One region of the Enterobacter vonholyi genome, then DNA from elsewhere that is predicted to be linked to it. Evidence: predicted binding sites of a transcription regulator. Region 1 holds the regulator's gene; each other region holds the start of a gene.

Evidence for each region. The regulator Fur, encoded in region 1, represses iron uptake genes when iron is present. The targets are predictions, from matches to a motif close to ATAATAATGAGAACNACTATCAA.
Region 2: a site for Fur is predicted at 2,340-2,362, ahead of AB3N39_RS15000 (Nramp family divalent metal transporter). Genes of this name have one in related genera too.
Region 3: a site for Fur is predicted at 1,475-1,497, ahead of efeU (iron uptake transporter permease EfeU). Genes of this name have one in related genera too.

Annotation. Positions count from the first base shown of each region.
Region 1 covers NZ_CP162152.1:1,267,005-1,272,166, reverse strand. The annotation lists gene pgm (phosphoglucomutase (alpha-D-glucose-1,6-bisphosphate-dependent)) at 1-1,125, opposite strand, end outside; gene seqA (replication initiation negative regulator SeqA) at 1,150-1,698, opposite strand; gene ybfF (esterase) at 1,882-2,655, shown strand; gene ybfE (LexA regulated protein) at 2,784-3,071, shown strand; gene fldA (flavodoxin FldA) at 3,227-3,757, shown strand; gene fur (ferric iron uptake transcriptional regulator) at 4,049-4,495, shown strand; gene chiQ (ChiQ/YbfN family lipoprotein) at 4,588-4,914, opposite strand; gene chiP (chitoporin) at 4,962-5,162, opposite strand, start outside.
Region 2 covers NZ_CP162152.1:3,200,110-3,205,271, forward strand. The annotation lists gene mgrA (L-glyceraldehyde 3-phosphate reductase) at 1-560, shown strand, start outside; gene AB3N39_RS14995 (DUF2502 domain-containing protein) at 688-1,029, shown strand; gene AB3N39_RS15000 (Nramp family divalent metal transporter) at 1,062-2,300, opposite strand; gene nupC (nucleoside permease NupC) at 2,649-3,836, shown strand; gene AB3N39_RS15010 (EAL domain-containing protein) at 3,881-5,162, opposite strand, start outside.
Region 3 covers NZ_CP162152.1:1,628,280-1,633,441, forward strand. The annotation lists gene AB3N39_RS07650 (DUF3574 domain-containing protein) at 1-43, shown strand, start outside; gene AB3N39_RS07655 (NupC/NupG family nucleoside CNT transporter) at 117-1,301, opposite strand; gene efeU (iron uptake transporter permease EfeU) at 1,553-2,386, shown strand; gene efeO (iron uptake system protein EfeO) at 2,428-3,555, shown strand; gene efeB (iron uptake transporter deferrochelatase/peroxidase subunit) at 3,561-4,844, shown strand.

The DNA of each region.
Region 1 (5,162 bases):
CCATTTGAAGCCCACCGGCACTTCCACCAGCTTGCGGCCCAGCGCCTCAACCACGCGGTCGATCATCGCCGAGGAAACCAGCGTTTTACCGACAGCCACCTCTTTGCCCCACTGCGGACGGTGCTGGAACAGATAGTTAATTGCGACCGCAAGATAGTGATTCGGGTTCATCAGCCCGGCAGGGGTGACGATACCGTGACGGTCATAATCGGGGTCGTTAGCAAACGCCAGATCGAATTTATCACGCAGCGCCAGCAGGCCCGCCATCGCGCACTCGGAGGAGCAGTCCATACGGATCGCGCCGTCTTTGTCCAGATGCATAAAGCGGAAGGTCTGATCGACGTGATCGTTCACGATGGTCAGATCCAGCTTGTAGTGCTCGGCGATACGTTTCCAGTATTCGATACCGGAGCCGCCCAGCGGATCCACGCCCAGCTTGAGGCCGGCTTTCTGGATGGCCGCCATATCGACGATATCCGCCAGGCCTTCCACGAACGGCTGAACCAGATCCAGCTCTTTCACGTGGCCGGACGCCATGGCCGCATCCAGAGAGATGCGCTTCACGCCTTTCAGGTCATCAGCCAGCAGCGCGTTCGCGCGATCCTCCACCACTTTGGTGACGTTGGTATCTGCCGGGCCACCGTTAGGCGGGTTATATTTGATACCACCGTCTTCCGGCGGGTTGTGGGATGGCGTGATAACGATACCGTCAGCCAGCGCGCCACCTTTTTTGTTGTGCACCAGGATGGCGTTAGAGACCGCAGGCGTTGGGGTGAAGCCGTTGTTCTCCTGAACAATCACATCGACACCGTTTGCCGCCAGCACTTCCACAACAGAGATGAACGCCGGTTCAGACAGGGCATGGGTATCTTTCCCCACGTAGCACGGACCGGTAACGCCGTTTTTAGCGCGCTCTTCCGCAATGGCCTGAGCAATGGCCAGAATGTGCGGTTCGTTAAAGCTGTGGCGCGCCGCGCTGCCGCGGTGACCAGATGTACCAAACTTCACTGCGTGTTCTGCGTTGCCCACGACCGGCTTCAGCACGTAATACTGCGCGGTCAGCTGAGCGACGTTAATCAAATCGCTTTGTTGTGCAGGTTGGCCTGCACGGCTGTGATTTGCCATTACCGGGTCCTTCTGATGCAAGGGTTAAATTGTACCGCAAACCTTTTCAATCAATTCCGCCGGGAACTGCATGGACTGCATGATGTGTTCAATCATGCTGCACTTGCGGCCCGTATTGGTATTGGTGATCACCCAGTACGGGGTGCCAGGAACATGTTTGGGTTTGGTTTGATTGCCATTTTGCAGCAGCGTCTGCTCGTCGCCCGCGAAATAGACGCGAGTACGACCGTGCAGCGACTCGGTCGCTTCAGCAAACGCTTTGTTATCCAGTGAGTAAAGTGTAGACAGCACCAGCATAAAGCGGTTAACCGCCTTTTTCTGCTCCGCGTATTCATCGGAAAGGAGCAGCTCGCGCATCGCGCGCACTTTATCTTTTGCCGGCGTCACGGCAGGTTTTGCTTGTGCAACAACGCTTGGCTGAGACACGACATCTTTGGTGACTGGGGTAGCAGGCTGTGAAGCGGCGGAAATTTTAAGCATGCGCCGTAAAATGTCGGACGCGCTCTCCCCGATATGCCGCGTCTGGCTGGCAATATACTGATAGAGTTCGTCATCAACTTCGATTGTTTTCATCTTAATCCAGTGCGATATCTTATCTGAATACAAGTCATTGGGATTATAAGGTCAAATCCCAACAGCGGATAGCGTCAAACCAGGTTGGCGGCAAAAGTCAGATTAAACTGGAACCTTGCAGCCGGGCGGCAGAATGGTCAACATGATACCCTAACCTGACATACGTAAAAAAAGAACTTTGCCATGAAATTGAATACCCGAGCGCAAACTGCACAATCGCCGAACAATAATTCTCCCATCGTACTGGTTCACGGGCTTTTTGGCAGCCTGGATAACCTGGGCGTGCTGGCGCGCGATCTGGTTACTGACCACGATATTTTACAGGTCGATATGCGCAATCACGGTCTTTCCGGCCGTTCCGACGAGATGACCTACGCGGCAATGGCGCAGGATCTGCTGGATACGCTGGATGCCAACGACCTGCAAAAGGTGACCCTCATCGGGCATTCAATGGGTGGCAAAGCAGTGATGGCCCTGACGGCACTGGCCCCGGAGCGTATTAACGGCCTGATTGTAATTGATGTTGCGCCCGTGGATTACGACGTCCGCCGCCACGACGAAATTTTTGCCGCCATCAATGCGGTCACCGAAGCGGGCGTCGCGACTCGCCAACAGGCGGCTGCCGTCATGCGTGAGCATCTTGATGAAGAAGGCGTAGTCCAGTTCCTGCTGAAGTCGTTTGTTGACGGCCAATGGCGTTTTAACGTGCCGGTGCTCTGGAACCAGTACAACAACATCGTGGGCTGGGAAACCGTCCCCGCCTGGCCGCACCCTACCCTCTTTATTCGCGGCGGTAACTCTCCTTACGTTACCGACGCGTACCGCGACACGCTGCTGGCCCAATTCCCGCAGGCTCGCGCCCACGTGATTGCCGGTGCCGGACACTGGGTGCACGCAGAAAAACCCGATGCCGTGCTGCGCGCCATTCGCCGCTATCTCGCTGATACGACAAATTGATTAAAAAGAAAGCGACTGGAAGGCTGCGGGCTTCCAGTCGTTGGCGTGCCGTTTTTGGTGATGTATGATGGCGCGCTTATCGCCCGGGCATTAGCAGGGCGGCGTGTTTCCCCCGAAGTCTCAGAATCATGGCCAAAGAACAAACGGACCGTACGACACTAGATCTGTTCGCGAATGAGCGTCGCCCGGGACGACCGAAGACGAATCCGCTTTCGCGCGATGAACAGCTGCGTATCAATAAACGCAATCAGCTTAAACGCGATAAAAATCGCGGGCTTAAGCGTGTCGAACTGAAGCTTAACGCCGACGCCGTCGATGCGCTGAACGAGCTGGCTGACGCGCGAAATATCAGCCGCAGCGAGCTCATTGAAGAGATGTTAATCGCCCAGCTTGAGACGTTGCGCAGCCAGGCATAAGTCTGAAAATCCCCTTTATTACCCTTTTCATGTAGCACAGAGTGCAGTCCTGCGCGATAGCTGTTTCCGCAGGGTTGCCAGTTCTGCTATTATTGCCCTTATCCGTGGCCGAATTGCGCCACCATACTATTAAGTTTCAAGAGGTTATTTTACTCATGGCAATCATCGGCATTTTCTTTGGCAGTGATACCGGCAATACCGAAAATATCGCAAAAAACATTCAAAAACAGCTCGGTAAAGACGTTGCTGATGTGCATGACATTGCCAAGAGCAGCAAAGAAGATCTGGAAGGCTATGATATTCTGCTGCTGGGTATCCCAACCTGGTACTACGGTGAAGCCCAGTGCGACTGGGATGATTTCTTCCCGACGCTGGAAGAAGTGGACTTCAACGGTAAGCTAGTTGCCCTGTTTGGCTGCGGTGACCAGGAAGACTACGCTGAGTATTTCTGTGACGCGCTGGGTACCATCCGCGACATCATTGAGCCGAATGGCGCGGTTATCGTAGGCCACTGGCCGACCGCTGGTTACCACTTCGAAGCGTCTAAAGGCCTGGCCGATGACGATCATTTCGTGGGTCTGGCCATCGACGAAGACCGTCAGCCAGAACTGACCGCAGAGCGCGTTGAGAAATGGGTTAAGCAGATCCGTGAAGAGCTGCACCTGGACGATATTCTTAACGCCTGATTTTTCTCGCGGCGCAACGGCGGTTGCGCCCGTGCACCAGGTCAAACCGATTAAATTAATTGCTACAATCTTTTAACTTTTTCGCCCAGACCTGTACAATGTCTCCCTGATAAAATGTGGTTTTCCATCGAGCAAGTTTGTTGGTGATACCCCATTTTTATAAGCATATTTTGCCTGAGACTTGCAGTTTTCATTTAGCCATGGCAGTTCTATAATGAGACGCATTATCCCAGGTGCATTTTCTGTCACTTCCTACAGAAGTGAATCGTTTAGCAACAGGACAGATTCCGCATGACTGACAACAATACCGCATTAAAGAAGGCTGGCCTGAAAGTTACGCTTCCTCGGTTAAAAATCCTCGAAGTGCTTCAGGGTCCAGACAATCACCATGTCAGTGCGGAAGACCTTTATAAACGTCTTATCGACATGGGTGAAGAGATTGGGCTGGCTACCGTCTATCGCGTGCTGAACCAGTTTGATGACGCGGGCATTGTCACCCGTCATAATTTCGAAGGCGGTAAATCTGTTTTCGAACTGACCCAGCAGCAGCACCACGATCATTTGATCTGCCTCGACTGCGGCAAGGTCATTGAATTCAGCGATGATTCCATCGAAGCGCGCCAGCGTGAAATCGCCGCGCGTCACGGTATCCGCCTGACCAACCACAGCCTGTATCTTTACGGTCACTGCGCTGAAGGCGACTGCCGCGAAGATGACCACGCGCACGACGCAAAATAATCAAGTGTTCATACTCTGAGCCAGCCGAAAGGTTGGCTTTTTTTTGCCAGAAAAAAGCCCGGTAAGCGCAGCGCCACCGGGCGTAAAGCAACTTATTTATTATTGTTGCGTATCTCGTTCCAGATCTTATCGCAACGCTTGGTCACTTCCTGATCGTTACCGGTTTTACGCGCCTGGATACAGGCCTGGTAATCCATCACGCGGACATTCTCCCGCGTCGCAAACTGCTCATGCGCTTTCTCTTTCTTCAGCACGTTCAGCACGCTCTGACAGGCGTCAATTTTCTCCGGCGATCCTTCTGCTGTATTAATACAGGCGCTATAGGCCTCCTTCAGCCGGGAATCTTCTTTCGGTGCCTCACTCTGAGCACACGCCACCAGCCCTGATGCCAGTAACGCGACGATTACGATTTTTTTCATCATATGCAGTCTCCGGTCCGGCGGGATCTAACCCGCCGGAAGATTCATCAGAAGATAGTGAACGGTGCGATAACCATGAATTTCACGTCACGTTCATCCTGGAAGATGTTGCCGTAACCGCCCGCGTAGCTCGGGATATCGGAGTGGTTGTCATATTGAGTGAAGTGCAGTTTGAACATTGTGCCTTTCGCGCGGCCATCCTGCAGGGTATAGATAGCATCGAGGCTGTAAGAAGACTCTTTCAGGCG
Region 2 (5,162 bases), 1.9 Mb from region 1:
TGGAAACCATGAAAGCGCTTGACCATGCGGTGCGCCAGGGGAAGGCTCTGTATGTTGGATTATCCAACTACCCCGCTGAACTGGCCCGCAAGGCGATTGATATCCTTGACGATCTCGGTACGCCCTGCCTGATCCACCAGCCGAAATATTCCCTGTTTGAGCGTGCGCCGGAAGAAGAATTGCTGGACGTGCTGCAGGCAAAAGGAGTCGGCTGTATTCCCTTCTCGCCGCTGGCCGGTGGGCAACTGACCAACCGTTATTTGAAAGGCATTCCCGCAGACTCACGCGCGGCAAGCGGCAGTCAGTTCCTTAACCCCGACCAGCTCACCGAAGAGAAGCTGGAGAAGATTAGAAAGCTGAACGCCATGGCGGAAGAGCGCGGCCAGAAGCTGTCCCAGATGGCGCTGGCCTGGGTATTACGTCATGAGAGTGTGACCTCAGTGCTGATTGGGGCGAGTAAAGCGGCTCAAATTGATGACGCCGTGGGGATGCTGGCAAACCGCCATTTCTCTGTGGATGAGTTGGCCCGTATAGACGCGATCCTGAGCAGTTCAATATAAAACCGTTTTTAGCAAAAAGTGCTCTCCCCCAGGAATTCGGAGTTGAGGCGATGATACGAAGCTTTACCAACTCGTAAAATTGCGTTAACAGGCCCACCTAAGGCCCCGATCGTGAAGGAGAAAGAGTATGTTCAGGTCACTGATTCTTGCAGCGGTATTACTGGCTTCGGCGCCGCTGATCGCCACTGCGGGCGAAATCACCCTGTTGCCATCAGTAAAATTACAAATTGGCGATCGTGACGACTACGGCAGATACTGGGACGGCGGCTACTGGCGCGACCGTGACTACTGGCACCGTCATTATGAATGGCGCGGCGATCGCTGGTGGAAACATGATAACGGCAGACACCGCGGCTGGTATAAAGACAACGCGTATGAGCGCGGCTACCGTGAAGGCTGGAACGATCGTGACGACCGTCGCGGCGGCTGGGGTCGCGGGAAAGGTCATGGTCACGGCCATCACCACTAATAAAAAAGGAGCCATGGAGGCTCCTTTTTTTGTTAAAGACCCAGTGCGGTTCCCACCAACAACCACATGTTCAGCGCAACGACCACCACCACGATGGCCCATCCGGTTCGTTTTACCAGCGTTGAGTTAGCCAGCTCGCCCATCAGAGTTTTGTTGCTGGTAAAGATCAGCAGCGGCACCAGCGCCAGCGCGATACCAAAACTCAGCAGAACCTGGCTCATGACCAGAATTCGCGTTGGGTCGAGACCCATCAGAATCACCACAAATGACGGTAGCATGGTGACGGAGCGACGAACCCACAGCGGAATGTGGAAGCGGACAAACCCCTGCATCACAACCTGGCCTGCCAGCGTGCCCACCACCGTAGAAGAGAGGCCGGCAGCTACCAGGCTGAGACCAAATATCGTGGCGGCAGCATGGCTCAGTAACGGCTCCAGCGTGAGATACGCCTGGTCGAGATCGGCAATACCGGTATGACCGTTAAAGTGGAAAGCCGCGGCTGCAGTCGCCATCATCGCCAGGTTTACAAACCCTGCGATGGTCATAGCGATCGCGACGTCCCACTTGGTAGCGGAGTAACGCTCTTTACGCGTCCCACCGTGGAGATGCTGCGTCAGCGAGGAGTGCAAATAAATCACGTGCGGCATGATGGTCGCCCCGAGCACCCCGGCGGCCAGGAACACCGCTTCCGACGTTGGCAGGCTTGGGATCGCCATCCCTTTACCGAGCTGTGCCAGATTCGGCTGTGAGAAAATCAGCTCGACAATGTAGGCCGCCGCCACAAAAAGCAGCAGACCACCAATCACCTTCTCCAGCGGCTTTTGACCCCGACGCTGCAGCATCAGGATGAGGAAAGTGGCAATCCCGGTCAGCACCGCCCCTTGCAACAGCGACACGCCCAGAATCAGCTTAAAGCCGATCGCTGCACCGATAAACTCAGCGAGGTCAGTGGCCATGGCGATGATTTCAGCCTGAACCCAGTAGAGCCAGACGGCGGGACGCGGGTAATGGTCGCGAATTTGCTCCGCCAGGTTTTTACCCGTCGCAATCCCCAGCTTTGCGGAGAGCATCTGAATCAGCATCGCCATCAGGTTAGCCCAGACGACCACCCACAGCAGCTTATAGCCGAAGCTGGCCCCGGCCTGAATATTGGTCGCAAAGTTTCCTGGATCGATATAGCCAATGGCAGCGATGAACGCAGGTCCCATTAATGCGAACCGCAACTTGCGCGCGGCTCTGCCACTGCTACCCTCTACGCGACTGTTTGTCATTTCTGCCTCTGAAATATAGCCTTTGCTATGTTTAATGCTATCAAAATGAGAATGATTATCAAGATCATTTATAAAGTTTGCAGTGATTTCTCTGATAGCTTTGAACGATAGACGGGCGGGTAAGTGGGGCGATCTAACCGAAACTGAAATCGCGCATGCTTTTGTGAAGACTAGCACACAAACTTAACTTTTCACGCATTTACCTAACATAACAAAAATGTATTGTGGATCACTATTTTTGAGACTCGTCACAGGATGTAACTATAGTGTGTCCTCGATCTCGTTTTCTTTTCGGTTGTTACATAGAATGTGCACGAAAATTAAACCTGCCTCATATTTGGAGCAAATATGGACCGCGTCCTTCATTTTGTCCTGGCACTTGTTGTCGTTACTGCACTTGCATTGCTGGTCAGCACAGACCGCAAAAAAATTCGTATCCGTTATGTTGTTCAACTGCTGGTCATTGAAGTTTTACTTGCGTGGTTCTTCCTGAACTCCAACGTAGGCCTCGGCTTCGTGAAAGGCTTCTCCGAAATGTTCGAAAAACTGCTCGGATTCGCCAACGAAGGGACCAACTTTGTCTTCGGTAAAATGAACGACGAAGGTCTGGCGTTCTTCTTCCTGAAGGTTCTCTGCCCTATCGTCTTCATCTCCGCGCTGATCGGTATTCTGCAGCACATCCGCGTTCTGCCGTTCGTGATTCGTGGAATTGGCTTCCTGTTATCCAAAGTGAACGGTATGGGCAAGCTGGAATCCTTCAACGCCGTCAGTTCCCTGATCCTCGGTCAGTCTGAGAACTTCATCGCGTATAAAGATATTCTCGGCAAGATGTCCCGCAACCGCATGTACACCATGGCGGCAACCGCAATGTCTACCGTTTCCATGTCTATCGTGGGCGCGTATATGACCATGCTGGAACCAAAATACGTGGTTGCTGCGCTGGTTCTGAACATGTTCAGCACCTTTATCGTTCTGTCGCTGATCAACCCGTACCGCGTTGACGCAAGCGAAGAGAACATTCAGATGTCAAACCTGCACGAAGGCCAGAGCTTCTTCGAAATGCTGGGTGAGTACATTCTGGCCGGTTTCAAAGTCGCGATTATCGTTGCCGCCATGCTGATCGGCTTCATTGCGCTGATTTCTGCGCTGAACGCCCTGTTCGCTGCGGTGCTGGGTATCTCCTTCCAGGGGATTCTCGGCTACATCTTCTATCCGATTGCATGGGTGATGGGTGTTCCGGCTCACGAAGCGCTGCAGGTGGGCAGTATCATGGCAACCAAGCTGGTTTCTAACGAATTCGTTGCAATGATGGATCTGCAGAAAATTGCCAGTACGCTTTCTCCGCGTGCGGAAGGCATTCTCTCCGTGTTCCTGGTCTCCTTCGCGAACTTCTCGTCCATCGGGATTATCGCGGGTGCGATTAAAGGTCTGAACGAAGAACAGGGTAACGTGGTATCTCGCTTCGGCCTGAAGCTGGTTTACGGCTCTACGCTGGTGAGCGTCCTGTCAGCGTCCATTGCGGCACTGGTCCTGTAACGTTTACCGTGAAACAAAAACCGGGAGCCTGGCTCCCGGTTTTTTTATGTCCGTAATTCTTCCAGCGGTTTGGGTTTGCCTATCAGGTAGCCCTGCAGGTAATCCACACCGAAGCGGAGCAGCATCTCCCGCTGCGCCGGTGTTTCCACATATTCCGCGACGACGCAGAGCGATTTTGTCTTTGCCAGATTACACATCGACTGCACAATCATTGCATCCATGTCGTCTGTACAAATGTCTTTCACAAAGCAGCCGTCAATTTTAATGATGTCCGCCTGCAGGCGTCTGAGGCGCTCATAGTTAGCGTAGCCAGTACCAAAATCATCGATGGCAATACGGAAACCATACTCCCGCAATTGCTGAATATTGTTGAAACTCGTGCCTGAATTTGAGAAAGCCTGCTCTTCGGTAATCTCAATAACGACTGCCTGAGGCGCAACGCCGTACCGTTCAAACAGCGCGCAAATCTCGGTCGCCACCTCTTTTTGCATCAGCGTCAGCGGCATCAGATTGACGGAAAAACGGGCGCCAGCGTGCGTTGCAGGGTTATCTCGCAGCCACACCAGTAATTTTTCCATGACGGATATATCAAACCGATGGCTGAGGTTGAACTGCGCAATCAGCGGAATAAAGCGGTCAGGAGTAATAATCTCCCCCTCACTTTCCATTCGCGTCAGGATTTCATAGTACCCGCTCCCGTCCGCCTTCTGGATCGGCTGCGCATATAAATGGAACTGCCCCGCCTCAAGCGCATGCTTAATCCGGGCCAGCATCAGGACACGCTCTGTCGTTTGCCCTGATGCCACCTCAAGGCTATTCGTCAGCGCGAGAACGTTTTGCGCTCCGCCGGCCTGCTCTGCCAACCAGCTTAGCTGCCCCAGCGTGTGATGCAGTTTCTCGCCGTCTTCGACCATTCCCCATGACGCGCCAAACTCAATATCCAGCCCGGTGTTGTTCCAGAAAATCTTATTGCTGTTGAGCCGATCGACCATATGCTGGAGACGTTCAGCAATTTCCGGCCCGAGCAAGACCAGCACCAACTCGCTTCCGGGCAGCTGGAAGAGCAGCTCATCTTTTTGCAGGAGCGGCTGAAGCGACGTGGCGATCGTTCGTTTGCAGTGGACCCGCATGATAATCCCGTAGTGGCGGCTCAAAAACTCCAGATTATCCATGCGCAAAATGCACACTTTGGCATCCGGATGAATTTCAAGGTAATCCTCCAGCGCACGAATATTAGGCAGACCGGTAAGAGGATCGGTCAGCGCCCTGTCCTGCCAGCCCCGCTTCAGCCACTCGCTGCGCTGGTAAATGCGAGACATGTAAAGC
Region 3 (5,162 bases), 360 kb from region 1:
GTCGGTGATGCGCGTCGACCAGCCGGTGTGCGTGCAGTTCTAATAAAAACGGCGGGAAATCCCGCCGTTGCTGTATCGTAGGCCCGTGCAAGCGAAGCGCCGCCGGGCAAAAACACTTACAACACCAGCCCCGCAAAGCTCGCCGACAGCAGGCTCACCAGCGTCGCGCCGTACACCAGACGCAGACCAAACCGCGACACCACGTTCCCCTGCTGCTCGTTCAGGCCCTTAATCGCCCCGGCCACAATGCCGATGGACGCGAAGTTCGCGAAGGACACCAGGAAGACGGATAAAATGCCCAGCCCGCGCGGGGACATCTGATGCGCGATTTTTTGCAGCTCAATCATCGCCACAAATTCATTCGCCACCAGCTTGGTCGCCATAATACTGCCCGCGTTCAGGGCGTCACCCAGCGGAATACCCACCAGCCACGCCAGGGGATAAAATACATAGCCCAGAATCTGCTGGAAACTCATGCCAAATACGCTGGAGAAGAGGGCGTTAACGGCGCTAATAAGCGCGATAAAGCCAATCAGCATGGCCAGAATAATCATCGCCACTTTAAAACCGGCCAGAATATACTCGCCGAGCATTTCGAAGAAGCTCTGCGATTCATGCAGTTTTTCCAGCTTGATATCCGGCTCCGCTTCCGGGCGTGCCGGGTTGATGACCGAAAGAATAATAAAGGTGCTAAACATGTTCAGAATCAGCGCGGCGACGACAAATTTAGCGTCGAGCATGGTCATATACGCGCCGACAATCGACAGGGAGACCGTCGACATCGCCGTGGCTGCCATGGTGAAGAGACGACGGGAAGAGAGATCCCCCAGCACGCCCTTGTAGGCAATGAAGTTTTCCGACTGGCCGAGAATCAGCGAGCTAACCGCGTTAAAGGATTCCAGCTTACCCATGCCGTTCAGTTTCGACAGCAGCGTACCGATCACCCGAATAAAAATCGGCAGGATCCGCCAGTGCTGAAGAATACCAATCAGCGCGGAAATAAAAATAATTGGGCAAAGCACGCCGAGGAAAATGAACGCCAGCCCTTTTTCACCCATACCGCCAAAGACGAAATTGGTGCCTTCGCCAGCAAATTTGAGCAGTGACTCAAAAAATCCCGAGACGTATTTAATCAGGAATAACCCGCTTTCGGCGTGCAGGAAAAAGAACGCCAGGGCAATTTCAATGACAATCAGCTGTAAAACAAAACGAATGCGAATTTTTCGGCGGTCGAAACTTACCAGCCAGGCAAGCGCGAGAATAATAACCAGCGCCAGCAGGAAATGGACAATTTTAAACATAATTTATTTTCACCAGGTGTTTGAGGCGGATATTTAGCCACAGCCCTGAATCAGCGTAAATGAGCATTTTCGTTATAACTTATAAACTTAACGATAACGTATGTAACTATTATCAGGCTGGGCGTTTACAACTCGTTATCAAAACACCGCACATTTCGCTTGTTTTTCTTTTCGTCGTAATGATAATCACTATCACAAGAATTTACCTTTCTTTGCATCAGTTGACCGCGATAAACATTTAAGGTGTCGGCATGTTTGTTCCATTTCTCATTATGTTACGTGAAGGGCTCGAAGCCGCCCTTATCGTGAGCCTCATCGCCAGTTATCTGAAGCGAACCCAGCGCGGACGCTGGATTGGCGTCATGTGGGTCGGGGTATTCCTTGCCGCGGCGCTCTGCCTGGGCTTAGGTGTCCTCATCAACGAAACCACCGGCGAGTTCCCGCAGAAAGAGCAGGAGCTGTTCGAAGGGATCGTCGCCGTGATTGCGGTGGTGATCCTCACCTGGATGGTGTTCTGGATGCGTAAGGTCTCCCGTAACGTGAAGGTGCAGCTGGAGCAGGCGGTGGATAACGCGCTGCAAAAGGGGAATAACCACGGCTGGGCGCTCATTATGATGGTCTTTTTCGCCGTCGCGCGCGAAGGGCTGGAGTCTGTTTTCTTCCTGCTGGCGGCGTTTCAGCAGGATGTGGGGATCTGGCCGCCGCTGGGGGCCATGCTGGGCCTCGCCACGGCCGTGGTGCTCGGTTTCCTGCTGTACTGGGGCGGTATCCGCCTGAACCTGGGCGCTTTCTTCAAGTGGACCAGCCTGTTTATTCTGCTGGTGGCGGCAGGGCTGGCGGCAGGGGCGATTCGCGCCTTCCATGAAGCGGGCCTGTGGAACCACTTCCAGGACGTCGCGTTCGACCTTAGCAACGTGCTCTCCACGCACTCTCTGACCGGCACTCTGCTTGAAGGTATCTTCGGCTATCAGGAAACGCCGAGCGTCAGCGAAGTGGCGATTTACTTTATCTATCTGGTTCCGGCGCTGGTGCTGTTCGCAATGCCGCCGCGTACCGGCACGCAGGCGTCTCGCGTTACGCCATAATAGTTGATTTAGTTACAACATACTTTTTAAAGGGAAGAGTCATGGCAATTCAGTTCCGTCGTAGTGCGTTATGCGCAGGCATTGCCGCGCTGTTCGCTTCTGCATTCTCCGCCTGGGGCGCGGATGTTCCTCAGGTTAAAGTCACCGTTAATGATAAGCAGTGTGAGCCGATGACCCTCACGGTGAACAGCGGCAAAACCCAGTTTATTATTCAGAACCACAGCCAGAAGGCGCTGGAATGGGAGATCCTGAAAGGGGTTCTGGTGGTGGAGGAGCGCGAAAATATCGCTCCTGGCTTTAGCCAGAAGATGACCGCCAACCTGCAGCCGGGCGAGTATGAGATGACCTGCGGTCTGCTGACCAACCCTAAAGGGAAGCTTATTGTCAAAGGCGAAGCGACGGCCGATGCGGCGAAAGGCGCTGCGGTGCTGAGCCTGGGCGATGCGATTACCGCGTATAAAACCTACGTCACGAAAGAGACGGCGAACCTGGCGACGGCAACCAAAGCCTTTACCGATGCGGTGAAGGCCGGTGACATCGAAAAAGCGAAATCCCTCTATGCGCCAACCCGTCAGCACTACGAGCGTATCGAGCCGATCGCCGAGCTGTTCTCTGACCTTGATGGCAGCATTGATGCCCGCGAAGATGATTTCGAGCAGAAGGCCGCCGATCCGAAATTCACCGGTTTCCACCGTCTGGAGAAAGCCCTGTTTGGCGACAATTCCACCAAAGGGATGGAGAAATACGCTGAGCAGCTGAACGGCGACGTGCTGGAGCTGCAAAAGCGCATCAGCGAGCTGGCCTTCCCGCCGTCAAAAGTGGTGGGCGGCGCGGCCGGCCTGATTGAAGAAGTGGCCGCGAGCAAAATCAGCGGCGAAGAAGATCGCTATAGCCATACCGATCTGTGGGACTTCCAGGCCAACGTCGACGGCGCGCAGAAAATCGTTAACCTGCTGCGTCCTCAGCTGCAGAAAGAGAACGGCGAGCTGCTGGGCAAGGTGGATGCCAACTTCAAAAAAGTCGACACCATCCTGGCGAAGTACCGCACCAAAGACGGGTTTGAGACCTACGATAAGCTGACCGACGCCGACCGTAACGCGCTGAAAGGCCCGATTACCGCCCTGGCGGAAGATCTCTCCCTGCTGCGTGGCGTACTGGGTCTGGACTAAGCACGATGAATAAGCATAGCGAGAACGACGTGGTTGAGCCTTCACGTCGTCGGTTGTTAAAAGGGGTAGGGGCGCTGGGGGGCGCGCTTGCTCTGGCTGGCGGGTGTCCGGTAGCGCATGCGGCAAAACCGCAAAGCGCGCCCGGCACGCTGTCACCCAATGCCCGCATGGAGACGCAGCCGTTTTATGGCGAGCATCAGTCGGGCATCCTGACGCCGCAGCAGGCGTCCATGATGCTGGTGGCCTTTGATTCGCTGGCCAGCGATAAAGCCGATCTGGAACGTCTGTTCCGCCTGCTGACGAAGCGCATTGCGTTTCTCACCGCCGGTGGACCGGCGCCCGATACGCCGAACCCGCGTCTGCCGCCAATGGACTCCGGCATTCTGGGGCCGTTTATCGCCCCTGACAACCTGACCATTACCGTTTCGCTGGGGGAATCGCTGTTTGATACACGCTATGGGCTGGCAAAACAGAAGCCGAAAGCGCTGCAGAAAATGACGCGTTTCCCGAATGACTCGTTGGACGCTGCGCTGTGTCATGGCGACCTGCTTCTGCAAATTTGTGCCAACACCCAGGATACGGTGATCCACGCCCTGCGCGACATCATCAAGCACACGCCGGATCTGCTGAGCGTGCGCTGGAAGCGGGAAGGGTTTATCTCGGACCACGCCGCCCGCAGCAAGGGGAAAGAGACTCCGGTGAACCTGCTGGGCTTCAAGGACGGCACTGCCAATCCGGACAGCCACGATGGTGCGCTCATGAAGGAGGTGGTGTGGGTCACTGCCGATCAGGGCGAACCGGCATGGGCGGTGGGCGGCAGCTATCAGGCGGTGCGCATTATTCAGTTCCACGTGGAGTTCTGGGACCGCACGCCGCTGAAAGAGCAGCAGACGATCTTCGGTCGCGATAAGCAAAGCGGCGCGCCGCTCGGCATGAAGAACGAGCATGACGTGCCCGACTACGCCAGCGATCCTAATGGCGATGTGATTGCGCTGGACAGCCACATTCGTCTGGCCAATCCGCGCACCAAAGAGACGCAGTCCAGCCTGATGATGCGTCGGGGATACAGCTACTCGCTCGGCGTGACTAACTCCGGTCAGCTCGATATGGGGCTGCTGTTCGTCTGCTACCAGCACGATCTGGAAAAGGGCTTCCTCACCGTGCAGAAGCGCTTAAACGGAGAGGCGCTGGAAGAGTACATTAAACCTATCGGCGGAGGCTATTTCTTTGCCCTGCCGGGCGTGCGCGACAGCAGCGTGTATCTCGCGCAGGGTCTTATTGAAGCCTGATAATTGTCCCTGCGACGATTCGCAGGGACATTATTTTTTCATATGACTATCCTCCTGTTATATTTCTGTAATATTTCTATATGAGACTGATTTCAACTGTAGGGACAGTCCTAAAAGTTGCATTCAGGTAAAATAAATGTTGCATTTATGATAACTCCTGATGTACTTAAGATAAGACAGCGGTAGTTCCCGGCAGTGATGCTGAATCACTATGGAGATCGCGAATGGTTGCGTCCTGTACTGGACAAGGTAAACATAACAACCGCAGCACCCGTCGCGGAGGCTCAGACTCCGGCAGCGATTTCCTCACCACTAAAT